3 regions of the Streptomyces sp. NPDC058665 genome follow, and region 1 is predicted to be linked to each of the others. Evidence: riboswitches for the same ligand, from Rfam matches in the RefSeq annotation. Region 1 holds a riboswitch; each other region holds the start of a gene.

The links. A riboswitch is a leader RNA that binds a small molecule or an ion and turns the genes downstream of it on or off. The one in region 1 is predicted to bind cobalamin.
Positions count from the first base shown of each region.
Region 2: another riboswitch for cobalamin. It lies ahead of ACFWV8_RS09255 (ABC transporter substrate-binding protein); the one in region 1 lies ahead of metE (5-methyltetrahydropteroyltriglutamate--homocysteine S-methyltransferase).
Region 3: another riboswitch for cobalamin. It lies ahead of ACFWV8_RS05050 (ribonucleoside-diphosphate reductase subunit alpha); the one in region 1 lies ahead of metE (5-methyltetrahydropteroyltriglutamate--homocysteine S-methyltransferase).

Region 1 is NZ_JBHXRX010000013.1:35,121-41,898, reverse strand. Features, by position in the region: gene ACFWV8_RS10860 (GNAT family N-acetyltransferase) at 1-57, shown strand, start outside; gene metE (5-methyltetrahydropteroyltriglutamate--homocysteine S-methyltransferase) at 112-2,478, opposite strand; cobalamin riboswitch at 2,709-2,939, opposite strand; gene ACFWV8_RS10850 (glycoside hydrolase family 3 protein) at 3,182-4,711, shown strand; gene ACFWV8_RS10845 (VOC family protein) at 4,816-5,226, opposite strand; gene ACFWV8_RS10840 (bifunctional 3'-5' exonuclease/DNA polymerase) at 5,377-6,778, opposite strand, start outside.
Region 2 is NZ_JBHXRX010000011.1:13,046-19,823, forward strand. Features, by position in the region: gene clpS (ATP-dependent Clp protease adapter ClpS) at 95-400, shown strand; gene ACFWV8_RS09240 (DUF2017 domain-containing protein) at 400-987, shown strand; gene ACFWV8_RS09245 (amino acid permease) at 1,294-2,760, shown strand; gene ACFWV8_RS09250 (Mov34/MPN/PAD-1 family protein) at 2,888-3,301, shown strand; cobalamin riboswitch at 3,301-3,435, shown strand; gene ACFWV8_RS09255 (ABC transporter substrate-binding protein) at 3,476-4,462, shown strand; gene ACFWV8_RS09260 (FecCD family ABC transporter permease) at 4,475-5,527, shown strand; gene ACFWV8_RS09265 (ABC transporter ATP-binding protein) at 5,524-6,360, shown strand; gene ACFWV8_RS09270 (putative leader peptide) at 6,430-6,543, shown strand; gene ACFWV8_RS09275 (MoaD/ThiS family protein) at 6,636-6,778, shown strand, end outside.
Region 3 is NZ_JBHXRX010000005.1:203,757-210,534, reverse strand. Features, by position in the region: gene ACFWV8_RS05055 (ribonucleotide-diphosphate reductase subunit beta) at 1-106, opposite strand, end outside; gene ACFWV8_RS05050 (ribonucleoside-diphosphate reductase subunit alpha) at 106-2,502, opposite strand; cobalamin riboswitch at 2,648-2,780, opposite strand; gene ACFWV8_RS05045 (GNAT family N-acetyltransferase) at 2,832-3,353, opposite strand; gene ACFWV8_RS05040 (YbdD/YjiX family protein) at 3,457-3,663, opposite strand; gene ACFWV8_RS05035 (carbon starvation CstA family protein) at 3,660-5,915, opposite strand; gene ACFWV8_RS05030 (GntR family transcriptional regulator) at 6,081-6,778, opposite strand, start outside.

The sequences.
Region 1 (6,778 bases):
ACCGTCCCGGTCGAACTGCACGGTCTGGAGCCGTCGTTGGCGCTCTTCGGGCTGTAACGGGCGGGTGCGGGCGGGGACGTACGCCCCCGGCCACACCCACCCGTACGTGGATCAGTCCGCCGTCGGCAGGCCCGCCCGGATCTCGCGGGCCGCCGCGACCAGGTGCTCCAGGGACGTACGGACCTCCGGCCAGCCTCGCGTCTTGAGACCGCAGTCCGGGTTCACCCACAGCCGTTCGGCCGGGATCGCCTCAAGTCCCTTGCGCAGAAGGCTCGTCGCCTCGGCCGTGCTCGGGACGCGCGGTGAGTGGATGTCGTACACGCCGGGTCCCGCCTCGCGCGGGTAGCCCTCGGCGGCGAGTTCACCGGCGACCCGCATATGGGAGCGTGCCGCCTCCAGGCTGATGACGTCGGCGTCGAGGTCGTCGATGGCCTCGACGATGTCGCCGAACTCCGCGTAGCACATATGGGTGTGGATCTGGGTGTCCGGACGTACGCCGGAGGTGGCGAGACGGAACGACTCGACCGCCCACCCCAGATACGCGGCCCGCCCGTCCGTACGCAGCGGCAGTGTCTCGCGCAGCGCAGGCTCGTCGACCTGGATGACCGAAGTGCCCGCCGCCTCAAGGTCGTTGACCTCGTCGCGCAGTGCCAGCGCGACCTGCCGCGCGGTGTCGCCGAGCGGCTGGTCGTCCCGGACGAAGGACCAGGCGAGCATCGTGACGGGCCCGGTGAGCATGCCCTTGACCGGGCGGGCGGTGAGCGACTGCGCGTACGACGTCCAGCGCACCGTCATCGGCTCGGGCCGTGAGATGTCACCCGCGAGGACCGGCGGGCGTACGTAACGGGTGCCGTACGACTGCACCCAGCCCTGCCGCGTGGCGACGTAACCGGTGAGCTGCTCGGCGAAGTACTGCACCATGTCGTTGCGTTCGGGCTCGCCGTGCACCAGGACGTCGAGCCCCGCCTTCTCCTGGAAGGCGAGGACGTCGCGGATCTCTTCCCTGATCCGCTCCTCGTATCCGGCGGTGCCGATCCGCCCGGCGCGCAGGTCGGCCCGTGCGGTGCGCAGTTCACCGGTCTGCGGGAACGAGCCGATGGTGGTCGTCGGCAGCGGCGGCAGACCCAGGTGCGCCCGCTGGGCCGCGGTCCGCACCTCGTACGGCTGCGAACGGCGGGCGTCCGCGCCGGTGACGGCCGCCGCGCGGGCGCGCACGGCCGGGTCGCGGGTGAGCGTCGAGCCCGCGCGGGAGGCGAGAGCGGCGCGGTTCGCGGCGAGTTCGGCGGTGATCGCTCCCGTGCCGTCGGTCAGGGCGCGGGCCAGGGTCGCGGCCTCGGCGCTCTTCTGGCGGGCGAACGCCAGCCAGCGCGCGACCTCCTGGTCGATGTCGTGCTCGGCGGTCGCGTCGAGCGGGACGTGCAGCAGGGAGCAGGACGGGGCGACGTCGACGCGGTCGGCGAGGCCGAGGAGCGTGCCGAGCGTGGCGAGGGACTTCTCGAAGTCGTTGATCCAGATGTTGCGTCCGTCGACCACGCCGGCGACCAGCCGCTTGCCGGGCAGCCCGCCGACGGCCGCGAGACCTTCGAGGTTGGCCGCGGCCGGGCCGGTGAAGTCGAGCGCGAGCCCTTCGACGGGCGACTTGGCGAGCACGGGCAGGGCTTCGCCGAGCCGGTCGAAGTAGGAGGCGACGAGCAGCTTCGGCCGGTCGGTGAGGCCGCCCAGGTCGTGGTACGCGCGGGCGGCGGCGGTCAGTTCGGCCGGGGTGCGGTCCTGTACGAGCGCGGGCTCGTCGAGCTGCACCCACTCGGCGCCGGCCGCGCGCAGGTCGGCCAGGATCTCCGCGTACACGGGAAGGAGCCGGTCGAGCAGCGTCAGCGGCTCGAAGTCGGCGGGCACACCGGGGGCGGGCCTGGCGAGCAGGAGATAGGTCACGGGGCCCACCAGGACCGGCCGGGGGGTGTGGCCGAGCGCGAGGGCTTCGGTGAGTTCGGCGACCTGCTTGGCGGAGTCGGCGGAGAAGGCGGTGCCGGGGCCGAGTTCGGGGACGAGGTAGTGGTAGTTGGTGTCGAACCACTTGGTCATCTCCAGCGGCGCCACGTCCTGTGTCCCGCGCGCCATCGCGAAGTACCGGTCCAGCGGGTCGGAGCCGACCGTCTCGGTGGCGGCCGTCTCGGAGTCGGCCGCTTCGGCGGCGACCGCCGCGCGGTACCGCGCGGGGATCGCGCCGACCATCACGCTGGTGTCCAGGACATGGTCGTAGTACGAGAAGTCGCCGGTCGGGACCTCATGGACACCGTCGGCTGTGAGCTGCTCCCAGTTGGCCCGGCGCAGCCCGGCGGCCGTGTCGCGCAGGGCGTCGGCGCCGACGGCGCCCCGCCAGTAGCCCTCGACGGCCTTCTTCAGTGCGCGGTGCGCGCCCTGGCGCGGGTAGCCGTACACGGTGGCGCGTGCTGCCGCGGCTGCGGACTTGTCTGTCACGGAACTCTCCTTCGCGAGTTGTCCTGCGATCCCGGGACGGATCGAGGACACGAAGGGGTACGGGATCGGAAGGGCCTTCGCGCGGATGCGGCTGTACGCCTCTGTTCGCGTCCGCGCCGTGTGTACGTATGCGCACGCCTGTGAAGGTGCGTGCACGCGTCACCACGACTGCCCGACCGATATGTACGCCGACCCGCCCACGAGGTCACCGGGATGTCCGTACCACGATCGGTCGCGTACGGGCAGCGGGCAGGTCTTCGGACTCGCGGGCACATCCGCCGGGTGCGGACACCCGGTGGACATCTACTGGCCGTCGCTTCCCAGGCCCGGCACGGGCCCAGTGCTGATGACGGCGGTCGTTCCCACTCACCGCTGCGGGGCAGTCCCGGATTCCCACCGGGTTCCCTCTTACGACGCTCCCGCCCTGCGGACGGGAACGAACCAGCTGCAAGCCCCAGCCTAGGCCCTGTCCCGCGAAGATCCACCGGACAGGACGTAGCCGTTGTCCATCCGCTCCCTCGAAGCCTCACCAAATATTCATGAACGGGCCAATCCACCAGCTTCCGGGGCGAGTTCGTACAACGCGACGGGCCGACACCTCCTTGACACGCCTATTGGTCTAAGCCAACATCCGATTGGCCTGTACCAAGTTCTATGGGCGGTTCGCTGAGCCGGCCGAGCGATGCGCCTTCGGAGGACCCGCATGGAGTCGAGCAGCCGACCCAGCAGCCGTCACCAGCAACTGACGCGTCTCGCGGAGACCGTGCTCCAGCCCGGGTTCGTGGGGACGACCCTGCCCGACTGGGTCCGCCGCAGAATCGCGTGCGGCCTCACCTCCGTCGTCCTGTTCGGCCGGAACATCGTCGATCCCGAACAGGTGGCGCGCCTCACCGCCGAGCTACGCGCGGAGAATCGCGACCTGATCATCGCCATCGACGAGGAGGCCGGCGACGTCACCAGGCTCGAAGCCTGGACCGGCGCCTCCCGGCCGGGCAATCTCGCGCTCGGCGCCGTGGACGACGTGGAGCTGACCGAGTCCGTCGCCCGCGACATCGGGCGCGAACTGCACGCCGCGGGGATCTCCCTCAACTACGCGCCCAGCGCCGACGTCAACTCCAACCCCCTCAACCCGGTCATCGGCGCCCGCTCCTTCGGCGCCCGTACGGACGTCGTCTCCCGGCACACCGCCGCCTGGGTCCGCGGGCTCCAGTCGGCCGGCGTCGCCGCCTGCGCCAAGCACTTCCCGGGCCACGGCGACACCGCCGTCGACTCCCACCACGGGCTGCCGCGGGTCTCGGGGAGCGCCGAGGAGATCGCGGCCACCGCGCTGCCGCCGTTCGTCGCCGCGATGGAGGCGGGAGTACGGGTGGTGATGACCGCGCATCTGCTCGCGCCCGCGTACGACGCCGAGCTGCCGGCCACCATGAGCCCCCGCATCCTGGTCGACCTGCTCCGCGGTGAGCTGGGCTTCGACGGCCTCGTGGTGACGGACGCCATCGAGATGAGCGCGGTCACCGCCCGCTACGGCATCGGTGGGGCCACCGTACGGGCGGTCACGGGCGGGGCCGACGCGGTGTGCGTCGGCGGCGAGCACGCGGGTGAGGCCACCTTCGACGAGCTCACCGACGCCGTCGTCCAGGCCGTGCTCGACGGCACGCTCCCGGAGGCACGGATCACCGAAGCGGCGGCGCGGGTCGCGGAGTTCGCCGCGTGGTCGGGCAGCCGAACGCGGGCCTTGGCCACCGACGGCGCCGCGTCCGACATCGGCCTCGTCGCCGCGCGGCGCGCGCTGCGTGTGTCGACAGAGGAGGGCCGGGACTCGGTGCTGCCGCTCGTCGGCGCGCCGCACGTGGTGGAGCTGTCACCGACGATGAACCTGGCCGTCGATGGGCAGACCCCCTGGGGCGTGGCGGCTCCGCTGAGCGATCTGCTGCCCGGCACCACATCCGTACGGCTTACGGAGGACGACCTGCTGGCGGACGGTGACCTGCTGGACCGCAAGGTGCTCGACCCGGCGGCCGAGCGTTCGCTGGTCGTCGTGGTGCGTGACGCGGCGCGGCACGGCTGGATGTCGGCGGCGATGACGCGGCTCCTGGGGAGCCGGCCGGACGCGGTGGTTGTGGAGATGGGCGTACCGAACGGCGCGGCGCCCGGCGCGGTTCATCTGGTCACGCACGGGGCGACCCGGGTCTCCGGGGTGGCGGCGGCGGAATTCCTGGCGGGCCGCGGCTGATCCCGGGGCTGATTCCAGGGCGGAGACGGCCGGTTCCGGGCGGCGCCGGGGGCTTTGCCGGCCCCCGACGCCCTTGCTCCGACGGCTAGTCGACGCTCAGCCGACTATTGGTCCGCGTCCGTTTCGGCGTCTACGAGGTTGTCGTACGGCTGCGTGATCACTTCCAGGTAGTGCCCCGCCGGATCGAGGAAATACACGCCCCGCCCGCCGTGGTAGTGGTTGATCTCGCCCGGAAGCTTCCCGTGCGGATCGCCGAAGAAGTCGACTCCGGCGGCCTTGATCCGCCCGAAGATCCCGTCGAAATCCTCTTCGGGAACGAGGAACGCGTAATGCTGCGGAGTGATCGACTCCTGACCGACAGTCGCGAAATCGAGAGTGACGCCGTTACCGGTGTCGACCGGAACGAAGGGGCCCCATTCGGTGCCGATCTCCAGATCCAGGATGTGCGCCAGGAATTCGGCGGAAGCCCGGTTGTCACGGGCGTGAACGATCGTGTGATTCAACTCGACTGACACGGTGGAATGCCTCCAGAGGCATCTCACGGGAACCTCCACGCCTCACCCGGCCGGTGACCGACGCGCGATGCCCACGGCCGAGCGTAATTCCCCCGGGCCGTGCTGCGAAAGCCCCGCCCGGCCCGCTCCCCGTCCCTGGACGGACCACGCTCACTTGGCGTCCGAGTAGCGCTCCACCGTCGCCGTCGTGAAAGGAAACCGCACCGGCGTCTCCCCGAACGCGATACGGCCCGCCAGTTCGCCAGCCTCGCGGATCGCCAGCGCCACGGCCGCCGCCTCCTCGCGCGGGCAGTGCACGATCACCTCGTCGTGCTGGAAGAAGACCAGCTCCGCCCGCATACCGGCGGTCGCGCTCCGCAGCGCGGCCAGCATCAGCAGCGCCCAGTCGGCCGCGCTGCCCTGCACCACGAAGTTGCGCGTGAAGCGCCCCCGCGCGCGAGCGTTCGTCGACGCGTACCCCGGCGTGAACTCGGCGTCGCCGGACGCCACTTCGACGGACTCCTGCGGAATCCCCGCCTCGCCGCCGTCCTCCGAACCGGCCGCCGGCGGACTCGTCCGGCCCAGCCAGGTCCGTACGAGCCTGCCTTCCTCGCCCGCCCGCGCCGCCTCGTCGACATACTCGACGGCCCGGGGGAACCGTCTTCGCAGAGCCGCCAGATTCTTCAGGCCGTCGCCCGAAGTCTGGCCGTAGATCGCGCCCAGCAGCGCGAGCTTGGCCTGCGCGCGGTCGCCGGAGAACGCCCGGTCCGACAGCACCTTGTACAGATCGTCGTCGTGCCCGGCGACCTCCATCAGCCCCCGGTCGCGGGAGATCGCCGCCAGCACCCGTGGCTCCATCTGGTCGGCGTCCGCCACCACCAGCCGCCACCCCTCGTCGGCGACGACCGCCGCCCGTATGACCCGCGGGATCTGCAACGCACCGCCGCCGTTGGTCGTCCAGCGGCCGGAGACCGTACCGCCCGGCAGGTACTCCGGCCGGAAACGGCCGTCCCGTACCCAGTCCTGGAGCCAGCTCCAGCCGTGCGCCGTCCAGATGCGGTACAGCTTCTTGTACTCGATCAGCGGAGCCACCGCCGGATGGTCGATCTCCGCCAGCTCCCACCGCCGCGTCGACCTCACCTTGAACCCGGCCCGTGTGAACGCCTTCACCACGTCGGCCGGCAGATCGGGCCGTACGCGCCGCCCGAACGCCTTCGAGACCTGATCGGCCAGCTCGGCCAGCCGCCGGGGCTCGCCCCCGCCCGCGTACCGCTCACCCAGCAGCTCGTCCAGCAGCGCGCGGTGCACGTCCGCCCGCCACGGCAGCCCCGCGCCGTGCATCTCGGCGGCCACCAGCATCCCCGCCGACTCCGATGCAGTCAGAAGCCGCATCCGGTCCGGATGCTCCGCCGCCTCGTGCCTGCGCTGCTGCTCCGCGTACACCTCCAGCAGCCCGTCGAACGGCACGTCCGCCCCCGCCTGCGGCTCGAAGAGCGACGACTGCGAACCCGGTTCGGCCGCCCGCTGCGGCGGATCGGGCGGTACGGGCCCCTGCCGCAGCCTGGCCCACGCG
Region 2 (6,778 bases), on a different contig from region 1:
AGGCCCCTCCGGGTGGCAGCATGGGGGGCAGTGAGGCTGTGCATCCCGGGGCGTGTCCCGGGACCCCCGGCGGAGAAGAAGGTCGTCCCGAACCGTGAGTGTTGCCCCGACAGAGATCGAACTTCCCGAGTCGGCCGAGGAGACGTTCACCGTCCCGGAACCTGACGTGCCGTGGATGACGATCGTCCACAACGACCCTGTCAACCTCATGAGTTATGTGACGTACGTCTTCCAGACGTACTTCGGCTACTCCAAGGACAAGGCGCACAAACTGATGCTCGACGTCCATCACAAGGGCCGCGCCATCGTCTCCAGCGGCAGCCGCGAGGAGATGGAACGCGACGTACAGGCGATGCACGGATACGGCCTATGGGCCACGCTCTCCCAGGACACCGCCTGATGGCCGGGCAGTTCGAGGCGATCCCCGGCGGTGGCGCCGCCGTCGCGCTCGACGAGGTCGAGATCTCCATCCTGCGCTCGCTCGCCGTCCAGCTCCTGGAGCTGATCGGCCCCGGCGAGGAACCGGCCAAGGGGGAGGACCCACTGGCGGCGCTCTTCGCCGAGGGGCCCAGCAAGCCGCCGTCCGACCCCGCGCTCGCCCGGCTCTTCCCGGACGCGTACGGCTTCGGTGACGACACCGACGACGAACTGCGGGAGTACGCGGCCGAGTTCAGGCGCTTCACCGAGAACGACCTGCGGTCGCGCAAGCGCGAGGACGGTCTCGCCGTGGTCCGCACCCTGGACGAGCTCTCCGCCGCGGGCGAGGGCGGGGCCGTACTGAAACTGGCGCCCGACGACTGCCGGCACTGGCTCGGCGCGCTCAACGACCTGCGCCTGACCATCGGCAACCGGCTGGAGATCTCCGACGAGGACGAGGGCGAGAGCCTGTACCGGCTGTCGGACGACGACCCGCGCAAGCCGATGGTGATGGCGTACCTGTGGCTCGGGGCGCTCCAGGAGACGCTCATCGAGACGATGATGCCCTGACGGGACGGCGCGGGGCGGGACGGGACGGCACCGCGCGAGACGGGTCGCGCCGTCCCTCGAAGCGCCCGTCACGGCGTCTTCGCCAGGCCCTCACACCGTCTTCGGACGGACACCTTCCGTTTCCGTCGGCGGACGCTCAACTCCGTATGGCGATCGCGTCCCCGCCCCCGCATGCTTTGCGATCCGGGATGCGATTCGTCCGCTTCTTCCTGTGTGCCGCGCCACAGCGACCTCCGCGGATCGCCGCCCGCGCCGTGGTAAATCTTCACGACCACCGGCACAGGCAGGGAGAAAGGGCGCATCACCATGACCTCCCCACAGGTCGACAGCACCTCGGAAGGCCCCTCGGGAAAGACCTCGGAGGAGGGCTACGAACGCGGACTCGGCAGCCGCCAGGTCCAGATGATCGCGATCGGCGGCGCCATCGGCGTCGGCCTGTTCATGGGCGCCGGCGCGAACATCGCCAAGGCCGGGCCCAGCATCATCCTGATGTACGCCCTCGCCGGCGTGGTGATCTTCTTCATCATGCGGGCGCTCGGCGAACTGCTGCTCTACCGGCCGGTCTCCGGCTCGTTCGCGGAGTACGCCCGCGAGTTCCTCGGCCCGTTCTTCGGTTACGTCACCGGCTGGACGTACTGGCTCATGTGGATCGTGACCGGCATGGCCGAACTCACGGCGGCGGCGATCTACATCCACTTCTGGTTCCCCTCGATCCCGCAGTGGGTCAGCGCCCTCGTCTTCCTCCTGGTGCTCTTCGGCGTCAACCTGATCTCCGTCAAGATCTTCGGCGAGGTCGAGTTCTGGTTCTCGATGGTCAAGGTCACCGCGATCATCGGGATGATCGTCATCGGTCTCGGCGTTCTGACCCTCGGCTTCTCGGACGCGGGCGAGACCGCCGCCACCGGCAACCTCTGGCAGCACGGCGGCATCTTCCCCAACGGCATCGGCTCCAGCCTGATGACCCTCCAGGGCGTGATGTTCGCCTACCTCGCCGTCGAACTCGTCGGCGTCACCGCGGGCGAGTCGGAGAACCCGGAGAAGACGCTCCCCAAGGCGATCAACACGCTGCCCTGGCGCATCATCGTCTTCTACGTCGGCGCGCTCACCGTCATCCTCGCCGTCGTGCGGTGGACCGAATTCAGCGAGGGCGAGAGCCCGTTCGTGCACGCGTTCGCCAAGATCGGCATTCCGCTCGGCGCCGGGATCGTCAACTTCGTGGTGCTGACGGCGGCCCTGTCGTCCTGCAACTCCGGCATGTACTCCACCGGCCGGATGCTGCGCGACCTCGCCGCCAACAAGGAAGCGCCCCAGACCCTGGGCAGGCTCAACTCCCGCCGGACACCGGCCGCCGGCATCACGGCGTCCGTGGCGCTGATGGGCATCGGCGTCGTCCTCAACTACGTCGTCCCCGAGAAGGCGTTCCTGTACGTCACCTCGGTCGCCACCGCCGCCGGTATCTGGACCTGGATGATGATCCTCGTCAGCCATATCAAGTACCGCTCCGCCGTGGTCGCAGGGCGGCTGCCCGCTTCCTCGTTCCCGGCCCCGGGCGGCTCGGCCCTGAGCTGGGTGGCGCTGGTCTTCCTGGCCTTCGTGACCTGTCTGATCGCGTACGACTCCGACGCCCGTATCTCGCTGTACGTCGGCGCCGTCTGGGCGGTCTTCCTGGCCGGCGGCTGGGCGCTGCTGGGGCGCCGCGCCCCGGAGCCCGCGGGCCCCGTGGACGGGCCGGAGGGCCCGTACGAGCCGGAGTACGCGAAGGTCTCGGACTGACACGCGGCCCGTTCGACGGGCCTTCCACAGCAGGTCCGGCGGTGCGTCTCACCGGCGCCCCGCCCACCGTCTCACCAGGTGGCCTCCGCATCTCAACAGCGGAGGCCACCCGTTTATCCTTCGACTCATGCTCACCATCACCCAGGCGCTGTACGACCAGATCGTCGCCCACGCACGGGCCGACCACCCCGACGAGGCGTGCGGCGTGATCGCGGGCCCCGAGGGCAGCGACCGCCCCGAGCGCTACATCCCCATGCGCAACGCGGCCCGCTCGCCCACGTTCTACGAGTTCGACTCGATCGAGCACAAGCAGCTCGACAACGAACTGCGTGAGCGGAACGAAGACATCGTGGTCATCTACCACTCCCACACCGCGACCGAGGCGTACCCCTCCCGCCGCGACATCGGCCTTGCCATGGAGCCGTTCGCCCACTACGTCCTGGTCTCCACGGCCGACACGGACGACATGGGCCCGTTCCAGTTCCGCTCGTACCGCATCGTCGACGGCGAGGTCACGGAAGAGGACGTGGAAGTCGTCTGAGAGACTGACGCCACCCAGGGCGGCAGGACCCAGGAAGCCGGTGTGAATCCGGCACGGTCCCGCCACTGTGACCAGGCCCTCCGCGCGAGCGGGGGCCCGGAAGCCAGGAACTGACCTGTCGCCCTTCTCCCACCATGCCAGGGGACGCGGAAATCCCCCGGAGGAGGCCCAGTCATGTCCTTGCGGCGCCACGCCCTCATACCGGCGGCCCTGCTCCCGCTGCTGCTCCCGCTCGCCGCCTGCGGCTCCACGCCGGAACCGGCCGGGCGCGCCGGAGCACCGGCCGCCGGATTCCCGTACACCGTCACCAACTGCGGTGTGAAGACCACCTTCGAGGCGCCCCCGAAGCGTGTGGTCACGATGAACCAGCACGTCACCGAGATCATGATCGAGCTCGGTCTGACCAAGTCCCTCGTCGGCACCGCCTGGCTGGACGACGCCGTCCTGCCCGCGTACCGGAAGGCGTATGACAGCGTCCCGGTCGTCGCCGAGGAGTACCCCTCCAAGGAGAAACTCCTCTCCCTCAACCCCGACTTCGTCTACGGCGGTTACACCAGCGCCTTCGCCGCCAAGGACGGCCGCACCCGCGACGACCTCGCGGACGCCGGCATCGACACCCGGCTCAACCTGGAGGGCTGCCCCGAGGACGGGACCCCCATGGACGACCTCTTCCGCGAGATCAACGAGGTCGGCCGCACCTTCGGCGTCGCGGGCCGCGCCGCCAGGTGGACCACCGGGGCCCGCGCCACGCTCGCCACCACCGCCGCCGGACTGGGGGGCATGAAGCCCGTCTCCGTCTTCGTCTACGACAGCGGCGACAAGACCGCGTTCACCGCGGGCGGCGCGGGCATCGGCAACGAACTGATCGAACGGGCGGGCGGGCGCAACGTCTTCGCCGACCTCGACAAGCCCTTCGGCGACGCGACCTGGGAGCAGGTCGTCGCCCGCAAGCCCGAGACGATCGTCATCTACGACTACGGCTCCACCACCGTCGCCCAGAAGAAGAAGCGGCTGCTGGAGGACCCCGTACTGAAGGACGTCCCGGCGATCAGGAACAAGCGGTTCGCCGTGCTGCCGCTCTCGGACGCCGTCCTCGGCGTCCGCGCTCCCGCGGCCGTCGGGCGGCTCGCGTCCCAACTCCATCCGGAGGCGGGCGAGTAGGGCTTTCCCGCCATGAGCTGCAAGACCAAGCCGGTCCGGCGCGGGCCGCGCCATGTCCTCGTACTCGCCGGGCTCTCCGTGGCCCTCGCGTGCGCCGTCGTCGCCGGGCTCGCGCTCGGCTCCGTCCGTATCCCGCCCGGCGAGGTCCTGACGATCCTCACCGGCGGTGCCGAGGCCGGCCCCTTCCGCACGATCGTCCTCGACGTACGGCTGCCGCGCGTGCTGCTGGGCGCGATCGTCGGCGCGGGGCTGGCCGTCGTCGGGACGGTCCTCCAGGCCCTCGTACGCAACCGGCTGGCCGACCCGTTCCTGCTCGGGATCTCCTCGGGGGCGTCCACCGGCGCCGTACTCGTCCTGGTCCTCGGCATCGGCGGCGGTATCGGCGGCGGGATCACCACCACCGTCGCCATGCCGGCCGCCGCCTTCGCGGGCTCGCTCGTCGCGATGACCCTCGTCTACGCGCTGGCCCGGCGCGGCGGCACGATGACCGGCGGGCGCCTGGTGCTGGCCGGGGTGACCGTTTCTTACATCCTCTCCGCCCTCACCACCCTGATCCTGGTGGTCTCGGCCCGGCCCGAGCACTTCCAGGAGGCGCTGTTCTGGTCGCTCGGCGGGCTCGGCAGCGCCCGCTGGGGCATGCTCGCCGTCCCGGCGGTGGTCCTCGTCGCCGGGACCGCCGTCCTCATGGCGCTCGCCAGGCCGCTGGACCTGCTGCTGGTGGGGGAGGAGGGCGCGACCGTACTGGGCCTGGACACCGCGCGCTTCCGCGCCGCCGTGTTCGTCCTCGCCTCGCTGGTCACCGGCGTGATGGTCGCCGCGAGCGGGGCCATCGGCTTCGTCGGGCTGCTCGTGCCGCACGCCGCGCGGATGGCCGTCGGGGCCGCGCACCGGCCGCTGCTGCCCGTCGCCGCGCTCGGCGGGGCGGTCGTGCTCGTGGTCGCGGACCTCGCCGCCCGTACCGTCGCCGCGCCGCAGGACATCCCCGTCGGCGTCCTCACCGCGCTCACCGGCGGGCCGTTCTTCCTGTGGCTGATGCGCCGCCGTCCCGAAGGAGCCCCGGTATGAGCCCTGGTACGAGCCCCCGTACGGCGGCACTGCGCGTGGAGGGCCTGTCGTACGGGGTCGGCGACGGCCGGCACCTCGTCGACGCCGTCGACCTGACCGCCGCCCCCGGCGAGACCGTCGGGCTCGTCGGCCCCAACGGCAGCGGCAAGACGACCCTGCTGCGCTGCGTGTACGGCACGCTGCGCCCCACCCACGGCCGGGCGCTCCTGGACGGCGCCGACCTGCACACCATGACGGCCAAGGCGCGCGCCCGGCGCGTGGCCACCGTCCCGCAGGACGGGCAGACCGAGTTCGAACTCACCGTCCGCGAGGTCGTCGCCATGGGCCGCTCGCCGCACCGGCGCTTCTGGGAGGCGGACACGGCGGCCGACACCGCCCTCACCGACGCCGCGCTGGACCGTGTCGGCATCGCCCCGCTCGCCGGCCGCGCCTTCCCGTCCCTCTCCGGCGGCGAACGCCAGCGCGCCCTGGTCGCCCGCGCCCTGGTCCAGCGGCCCGCGCTCTTCGTCCTGGACGAGCCGACCAACCATCTGGACATCCGTCACCAGCTCGAAGTCCTCTCCCTCATAAGGGAGTTGGGCACGACCAATCTGCTGGCCCTGCACGACCTCAATCTCGCCGCGTACTACTGCGACCGGCTCTACGTCCTCAAGGCGGGTACGGTCGTCGCCTCGGGAACCCCGGCCGAGGTCCTGACCCCCGCACTCCTCGCCGACGTCTACGAGGTGACGGCCGACGTCGCGCCCCACCCCCGCACAGGCGCGCCCACCGTTGTCTATCTGCCCCCGTCACCGGCGGCCCCGGGGGCCGGTTCGCCTGCCAAGTCCATCTGACGAACGTCCAGCGTCCATCATCCGAGATCACATACCGGGATGCGGACCGGGAATCGATACGATGACCCCATGGTTTCCCACGACGTGAGCGACAAGACACCAGGCGATCTGCTGGTGGCGCGCCTGCACGTCGATCTGTGCCGACTCGCCAGCGCCATGTGTACGGCCGGCACTACCGCCTGAGCCGCGGCAGCACGCCCATCCCGAGCACCACCCCCCGCGCGGGGGCAGAGCCGCGCGCCCGTCACGCCTCTTTTCCGACAGGAGCCCACGCCATGGCCATCGAGGTCCGTATCCCGACCATCCTCCGCACCTACACAGACGGAGCCAAGGCCGTCGAGGGCACCGGTGACACCCTCGCGGCGCTGCTCACCGACCTCGAAACCCGCCACACGGGCATCCGCGAGCGCATCGTCGA
Region 3 (6,778 bases), on a different contig from region 1:
TGATCGCGTCGCGGTAGCGCTCGTAGAAGTCCGGATAGCGCATGGGGCGCAGCGTCAGTTCGAAGCCCGGGTCGAGCAGGTTCTTCTCAAGAGGGGTGGAGCTCATTACTGGCAGGCCTCGCAGGACTCGGGATTTTCCAGGGAACAGGCGATCGCCTCGGGGGCCGGCGTCGGCGCTGGAGCCGACCGCGCCGCGCGGGCGATCCGGGTCGCCGGGCGCGAGCGCAGGTAGTACGTGGTCTTCAGACCCTTCTTCCAGGCGTACGCGTACATCGAGCTGAGCTTCCCGATGGTCGGCGTCTGAAGGAACAGGTTCAGCGACTGGCTCTGGTCGAGGAACGGCGTGCGCGCCGCCGCCATGTCGATCAGGCCGCGCTGCGGGATCTCCCACGCCGTGCGGTACAGCTCGCGCACCTCGGCCGGGATCCAACTGAAGCCCGCCACCGAGCCGTTGGACTCGCGCAGCGCCTCGCGGGACTGCGCGTCCCATACGCCGAGGCGCTTCAGCTCCGCCACCAGATAGGCGTTGACCTGGAGGAACTCACCCGACAGCGTCTCGCGCTTGAAGAGGTTGGAGACCTGCGGCTCGATGCACTCGTAGACGCCCGCGATGGAGGCGATCGTCGCGGTGGGAGCGATGGCGAGCAGCAGGGAGTTGCGCATGCCGCTCTTCGCGACGCGCGCCCTGAGCGCGTCCCAGCGCTCCGGCCAGTTGAGCGACACGTCGTAGTGGTCGGGGTGCAGTACGCCGCGCGCCGCGCGGGTCCGCTCCCAGGCCGGCAGCGGGCCCTCGCGCTCGGCGAGGTCGCAGGACGCCTCGTACGCGGCGAGCATGATCCGCTCGGCGATCCGCGTGGAGAGCGCGGCGGCCTCGGGGGAGTCGAAGGGCAGCCGCTTCTTGAAGAAGACGTCCTGGAGGCCCATCACACCCAGGCCCACGGGGCGCCACTTGGCGTTGGAGCGGCCGGCCTGTTCGGTCGGGTAGAAGTTGATGTCCACGACCCGGTCGAGGAAGGTCACGGCGGTGCGGACGCTGTCGTCCAGCCGCTCCCAGTCCAGTTCGCCTCCCGGCTCGCTTCCCGGCTCGCCCGAATCGGTCACGAACGCGCCGACGTTGACCGAGCCTAGGTTGCAGACGGCCGTCTCACCGTCGTCCGTGACCTCCAGGATCTCGGTGCAGAGGTTCGAGGAGTGCACCACGGTGCCGGGCTCGGCGGTCTGGTTCGCCGTACGGTTCGAGGCGTCCTTGAAGGTCATCCAGCCGTTGCCGGTCTGCGCGAGGGTGCGCATCATGCGGCCGTACAGCTCGCGCGCCGGGATCGTTCTGCGGGCCTTGCCCGCCGCCTCTGCCGCCCGGTACGCGGCGTCGAAGTCGTCGCCCCACAGATCGACCAGCTCGGGCACGTCGGAGGGCGAGAAGAGCGACCAGACGCCGTCCGCGTCGACCCGGCGCATGAACTCGTCGGGGATCCAGTGCGCCAGGTTCAGATTGTGCGTACGGCGGGCGTCCTCGCCGGTGTTGTCGCGCAGCTCCAGGAACTCCTCGATGTCCGCGTGCCACGTCTCCAGATAGACGCAGGCCGCGCCCTTGCGCCGGCCGCCCTGGTTGACGGCTGCGACCGAGGAGTCCAGCGTCCGCAGGAACGGCACGATGCCGTTGGAGTGCCCGTTCGTGCCGCGGATCAGCGAACCGCGGGCGCGGATACGGGAGTACGAGAGGCCGATGCCGCCCGCGTGCTTCGAGAGGCGGGCCACCTGGTGGTAACGGTCGTAGATCGAGTCCAGCTCGTCCAGTGGGGAGTCCAGCAGATAGCAGGACGACATCTGGGGGTGGCGGGTGCCGGAGTTGAAGAGGGTGGGGGAGGAGGGCAGATAGTCGAGCCGGCTCATCAGGCCGTACAGCGCGGCCACTTCGTCCACGGCGGCCGGGGAGTCGTCCTTGGCGAGCCCGGAGGCGACGCGCAGCATGAAGTACTGCGGCGTCTCGATGACATCGCGGGTGATCGGGTGCCGGAGCAGATAGCGGCTGAAGAGCGTGCGCAGGCCGAAGTAGCCGAACCGGTCGTCGGCGGCGGGGTCGATCAGCGCGTCGAGGCGGGCGGCGTGGCGGGTGACGAACGCGGCCGTACGGTCGGCGATCAGGCCCTCCGCGTGGCCCACGGCGACCGAGGAGGAGAACGAGACGGCGCCCTGCCCCGCTGCCTCGTCCGCGATGGTGCGGGTGAGGAGGCGGGCGGCGAGGCGGGAGTACGCGGGGTCCTCGGAGATCAGCCCGGCCGCGGCCTCGGTGGCGAGTGCGCGCAACTCGGCGTCGTCCGAGGCGGCGTTGCGGCCACGGAGCGCGGCGGCGGCGACCTTGCCGGGGTCGGTGTCGGCCAGATCGGCGGTGAGGTCCGTGAGGACCCGCAGAAGGCCCGCCCCGGGGCCGTCGGCCGGCCCGGTGGTGTCTCGTTCCCGCTTCTCCCCGATCGCTGAAACCGGATCGGCTGGCGCGATGGTCACGTGGTGCTCTCCCTCGCTCGGCTCCGGGCCAGGGGGAGGGCATGACGGCGCACGCCCGCGTACGCCGGCCCGGAACCGGGCGGCGAGCGGTGCGGCGTCCGCCGGCCCAGCCTCGGAGCCCGGACGTCTCGGCACCCGGACCGGTCGATCCGGGTGCGCCGTCGGCAGGTGCTCGGACTCACGGGCACGACAAAGCGCACCACAGCACACCGTTGCGGGACAGTTCCGGATTCACACCGGATTCTCCTGCGGCGACAGCAGACTTGAGCATACATCTGGGGTTGGTTGGGAGCGCCACCCCCCACATGTTGTGTCGGGGATGACTCGGCTCAGATCTCCAGGCTGTACGTGAGCAGTGCAAGTTCCGGATACGGCGCCCAGTCCCGCTCCGGCGTCCGTACGAAGCCCAGCCGCTCGTAGATCCGGTGGGCGGACAGCATCCTCTTCTGGGTGGAGAGCCGCACCCGTACGCGTCCGGTGGCCCGCGCGCGGTCCACACACGCCCGCACGAGCGCCCCACCGACCCCGCGCCCCCGGCCGCCGGGCGCGACGGCCAGCATGCGGAACTCGGCCTCCCCGTCCACCGCGAGTTCGGCCCAGACCGACCCGGCACCGACGTAGGCGACCCCACCGAGCAGAGCCCCCTCACCGTCGACGGCCACGAACACCTCGCACCCGACGGCACGCGCCGCGACGTCGCGCAGGGTTTCCAGATAGGGATCGTCGGCCCCGAAGTCCAGCAGCCCGTCGTCCAGATAGGCGCGGGCGGTTATCTCCCCGAGCCCCTCGTACTCCGAGGGCTCGGCCGCTCTGATCGTGAAGTCGCTCTCCGACCGTGTCGTCTGATCCATGACAGCAGTGTGCAACACGGCACGGCCGGCCCCAGGCACAGGCCACCCCGGACAGCGAAGGGCCCGCCGCTCCCCGTGCGGGAACGGCGGGCCCTTCACCCTCTCAGCAGCAGCGGAAGCCCTCCCTCGGGTCCGCCTCCCTCGCGTCTGTCCGTTCGCGTTCGAAGGCGCGGCGGGTCAGTGGTTGTGCCGTCGGGTCGCAGGCGCGGGTGTGGGCCACGTAGTGGTCGTATGCCGACTCGCCCGTCAACTCCCGTACGTACCAACGGATCCGGCCCACCGCGTGGCGCACCTTCGACGTCGGCGTCACGACGGACCCGCCCCGCTGGAGCTGGGCGCCTTCGGATCCGGCGCGCCCGCGCCCGCGCCCGCACCCGCACCCGCCGCCGCGGCGGCCAGTTCCGCCTTCTCCTCCTTCGTGGGGATCAGCCCCGCCGGTGCCACGATCTCCGACTTCACGTACGGCGTCTCCGACAGCTTCACGCTCTCCGGGTGGCGGATCGCCTGGTAGCAGACCCGCCCCGCGTCGGCGATGACCACGATGATCAGGATCGCGAACAGCGCCGAAAGCACCCCGTCCACCGTTGAGTTGGTGACGACCGTGTGCATGTCGTCCATCGTCTTCGCCGGCGGGATCACCTCGCCGCTGTCGATGCCCGCCTGGTAGACGTCGCGCTGGGTGAAGAAACCGACCTTCGGGTCGTCCGAGAAGATCTTCTGCCAGCTCGCGGTGAGCGTGACCGCCGCGTCCCAGGCCAGCGGAACCGCCGTCACCCAGGCCCATTTGAGCCGCCCGGACTTCACCAGCAGCGTCGTGCACACGGCGAGCGCCACCGCCGCCAGGAGCTGGTTCGCGATGCCGAACAGCGGGAAGAGCTGGTTGATGCCGCCCAGCGGGTCGTGCACGCCGACCCACAGGAAGTAGCCCCACGCGCCCACGACCACGGCGCTGGCGAACCAGACACCGGGCTTCCAGCTCACCTGGCGCATCGGCTTGTAGACGTTGCCGAGCATGTCCTGGAGCATGAAGCGCCCGACGCGCGTCCCCGCGTCCACCGTCGTCAGGATGAACAGCGCCTCGAACATGATGGCGAAGTGGTACCAGAACGCCTTCAGCCCCGCGCCGCCGATGACGGACGAGAAGATGTCCGACATCCCGAGCGCGAAGGTCGGCGCGCCGCCCGTGCGCGACAGCAGGCTCGACTCCTCGACGTCCTTGGCCGCCTGGGCGAGCTGGTCGGGCGAGATCGTGAAGCCGAGGTTGGCGACCGCCTGGGAGGCGGATTCGACCGTGCCGCCGATGACACCGGCAGGGGAGTTGACCGCGAAGTACAGACCCGGGTCGATGATGCACGCCGTGATCATCGCCATGATGGCGACGAACGACTCGGTGAGCATCGCCCCGTATCCGATCATCCGGATCTGGGTCTCCTTCTGCACCATCTTCGGCGTGGTGCCCGAGGAGATCAGTGAGTGGAAACCGGACAGCGCGCCGCACGCGATCGTGATGAAGACGAACGGGAACATCGAACCGGCGAAGACCGGACCGTCACCACGGCTCGCGAACTCCGTGACCGCGTCCATCTTCATCGTCGGAAGCGCGACGACGACACCGATGGCCAGCAGCGCGATCGTGCCGACCTTCATGAAGGTCGACAGATAGTCGCGCGGCGCCAGCAGCATCCAGACCGGCAGTACGGACGCGAGGAAGCCGTACACGATCATCCAGATGACCAGCGTGCCGGCCTCCAGCGTGAAGGTGTCCGCCAGCGAGGACTCGGCGACCCAGCCGCCGGCCACGATCGCGAGCAGCAGCAGCGCCACCCCGATGAGTGAGACCTCGCTGACCCTGCCCGGCCGCAGCACCCGCAGATACACGCCCATGAAGAGCGCGATCGGGATGGTCATCGCGATGGAGAAGACACCCCACGGCGAGTCGGCCAGCGCGTTGACGATGACCAGCGCCAGCACCGCCAGCAGGATGATCATGATCAGGAAGACCGCGATCAGCGCGGCGGCGCCGCCGAACGGGCCGATCTCGTCACGGGCGATCTGACCGAGCGAACGCCCGTCGCGGCGCGTGGAGAAGAAGAGCGTGACCATGTCCTGGACCGCGCCCGCGAAGATGACGCCCGCGACGATCCAGATGGTGCCCGGCAGATAGCCCATCTGCGCGGCCAGCACCGGCCCCACGAGCGGCCCCGCGCCCGCGACGGCCGCGAAGTGGTGGCCGAAGAGCACACGCCGGTCGGTGGGGTGGAAGTCGACACCGTTGTCGAGCCGTTCGGCGGGCGTGGCCCGCGTCTTGTCGACCTTCAGCACCCGCCGCGCGATGAATCTTGAGTAGAAGCGGTAGGCGATCGCGTACGAACCGAGTGCCGCCGCCAGCATCCAGGCGGCGGAGATCTCCTCTCCGCGCGACAGCGCGAGGACACCCCAGCCGACCGCGCCCACCAGGGCGACGAGCGCCCAGATCGCGATCGATCTCGGCGTCAGACGCCCGGACGAGTTCGTCGAACCCGATGAGTTCTGCGCGGAACTTGCTGGTGCCGGCTCTGGCATGGCGAGTCGTCCCCTCACTGGTCACCTGCTGAAACTCGCAGGAAATCTAAGGGACCTTCTCGGCACGCGTCACCCCCCGGCCGCGTTTCGGTAGGACAACGTTGTACGTGCCCCACGCGCGCGCCGGTTACTCAACGCCCAACCTGGCGTGGGCTGTTGCCGGACTCAGTCGGTGGGCCGCCGCAGCCGCGCCACGAACTTGTACCGGTCGCCCCGGTACACCGAGCGCACCCACTCCACCGGCTCCCCCGCGGTGTCGATCGAGTGCCGCGAGAGCATCAGCATCGGCAGGCCCACGTCCGTACCGAGCAGCCCCGCCTCGCGCGGTGTCGCCAGCGACGTCTCGATCGTCTCCTCGGCCTCCGCCAGATGGACTCCGTACACCTCAGCCAACGCCGTGTAGAGCGACGTGTACTTGACGAGCGAGCGCCGTAGCGCGGGGAAACGTTTGGCCGAAAGGTGTGTGGTCTCGATGGCCATCGGCTCGCCGCTCGCCAGCCGCAGGCGCTCGATGCGCAGCACGCGTCCGCCGGCGGTGATGTCGAGCAGTCCCGCGAGCGTGTCGTCGGCGGTGACGTAACCGATGTCGAGCAGCTGGGAGGTCGGCTCCAGGCCCTGCGCGCGCATGTCCTCGGTGTACGAGGTGAGCTGGAGAGCCTGCGACACCTTGGGCTTGGCCACGAACGTGCCCTTGCCCTGGATCCGCTCCAGCCGCCCCTCGACGACCAGCTCCTGGAGCGCCTGGCGCACCGTGGTGCGCGAGGTGTCGAACTCGGCGGCCAGGGTGCGCTCGGGCGGTACGGGCGTGCCCGGGGGAAGCGTTTCGGTCATATCGAGCAAGTGCCGCTTCAGCCGGTAGTACT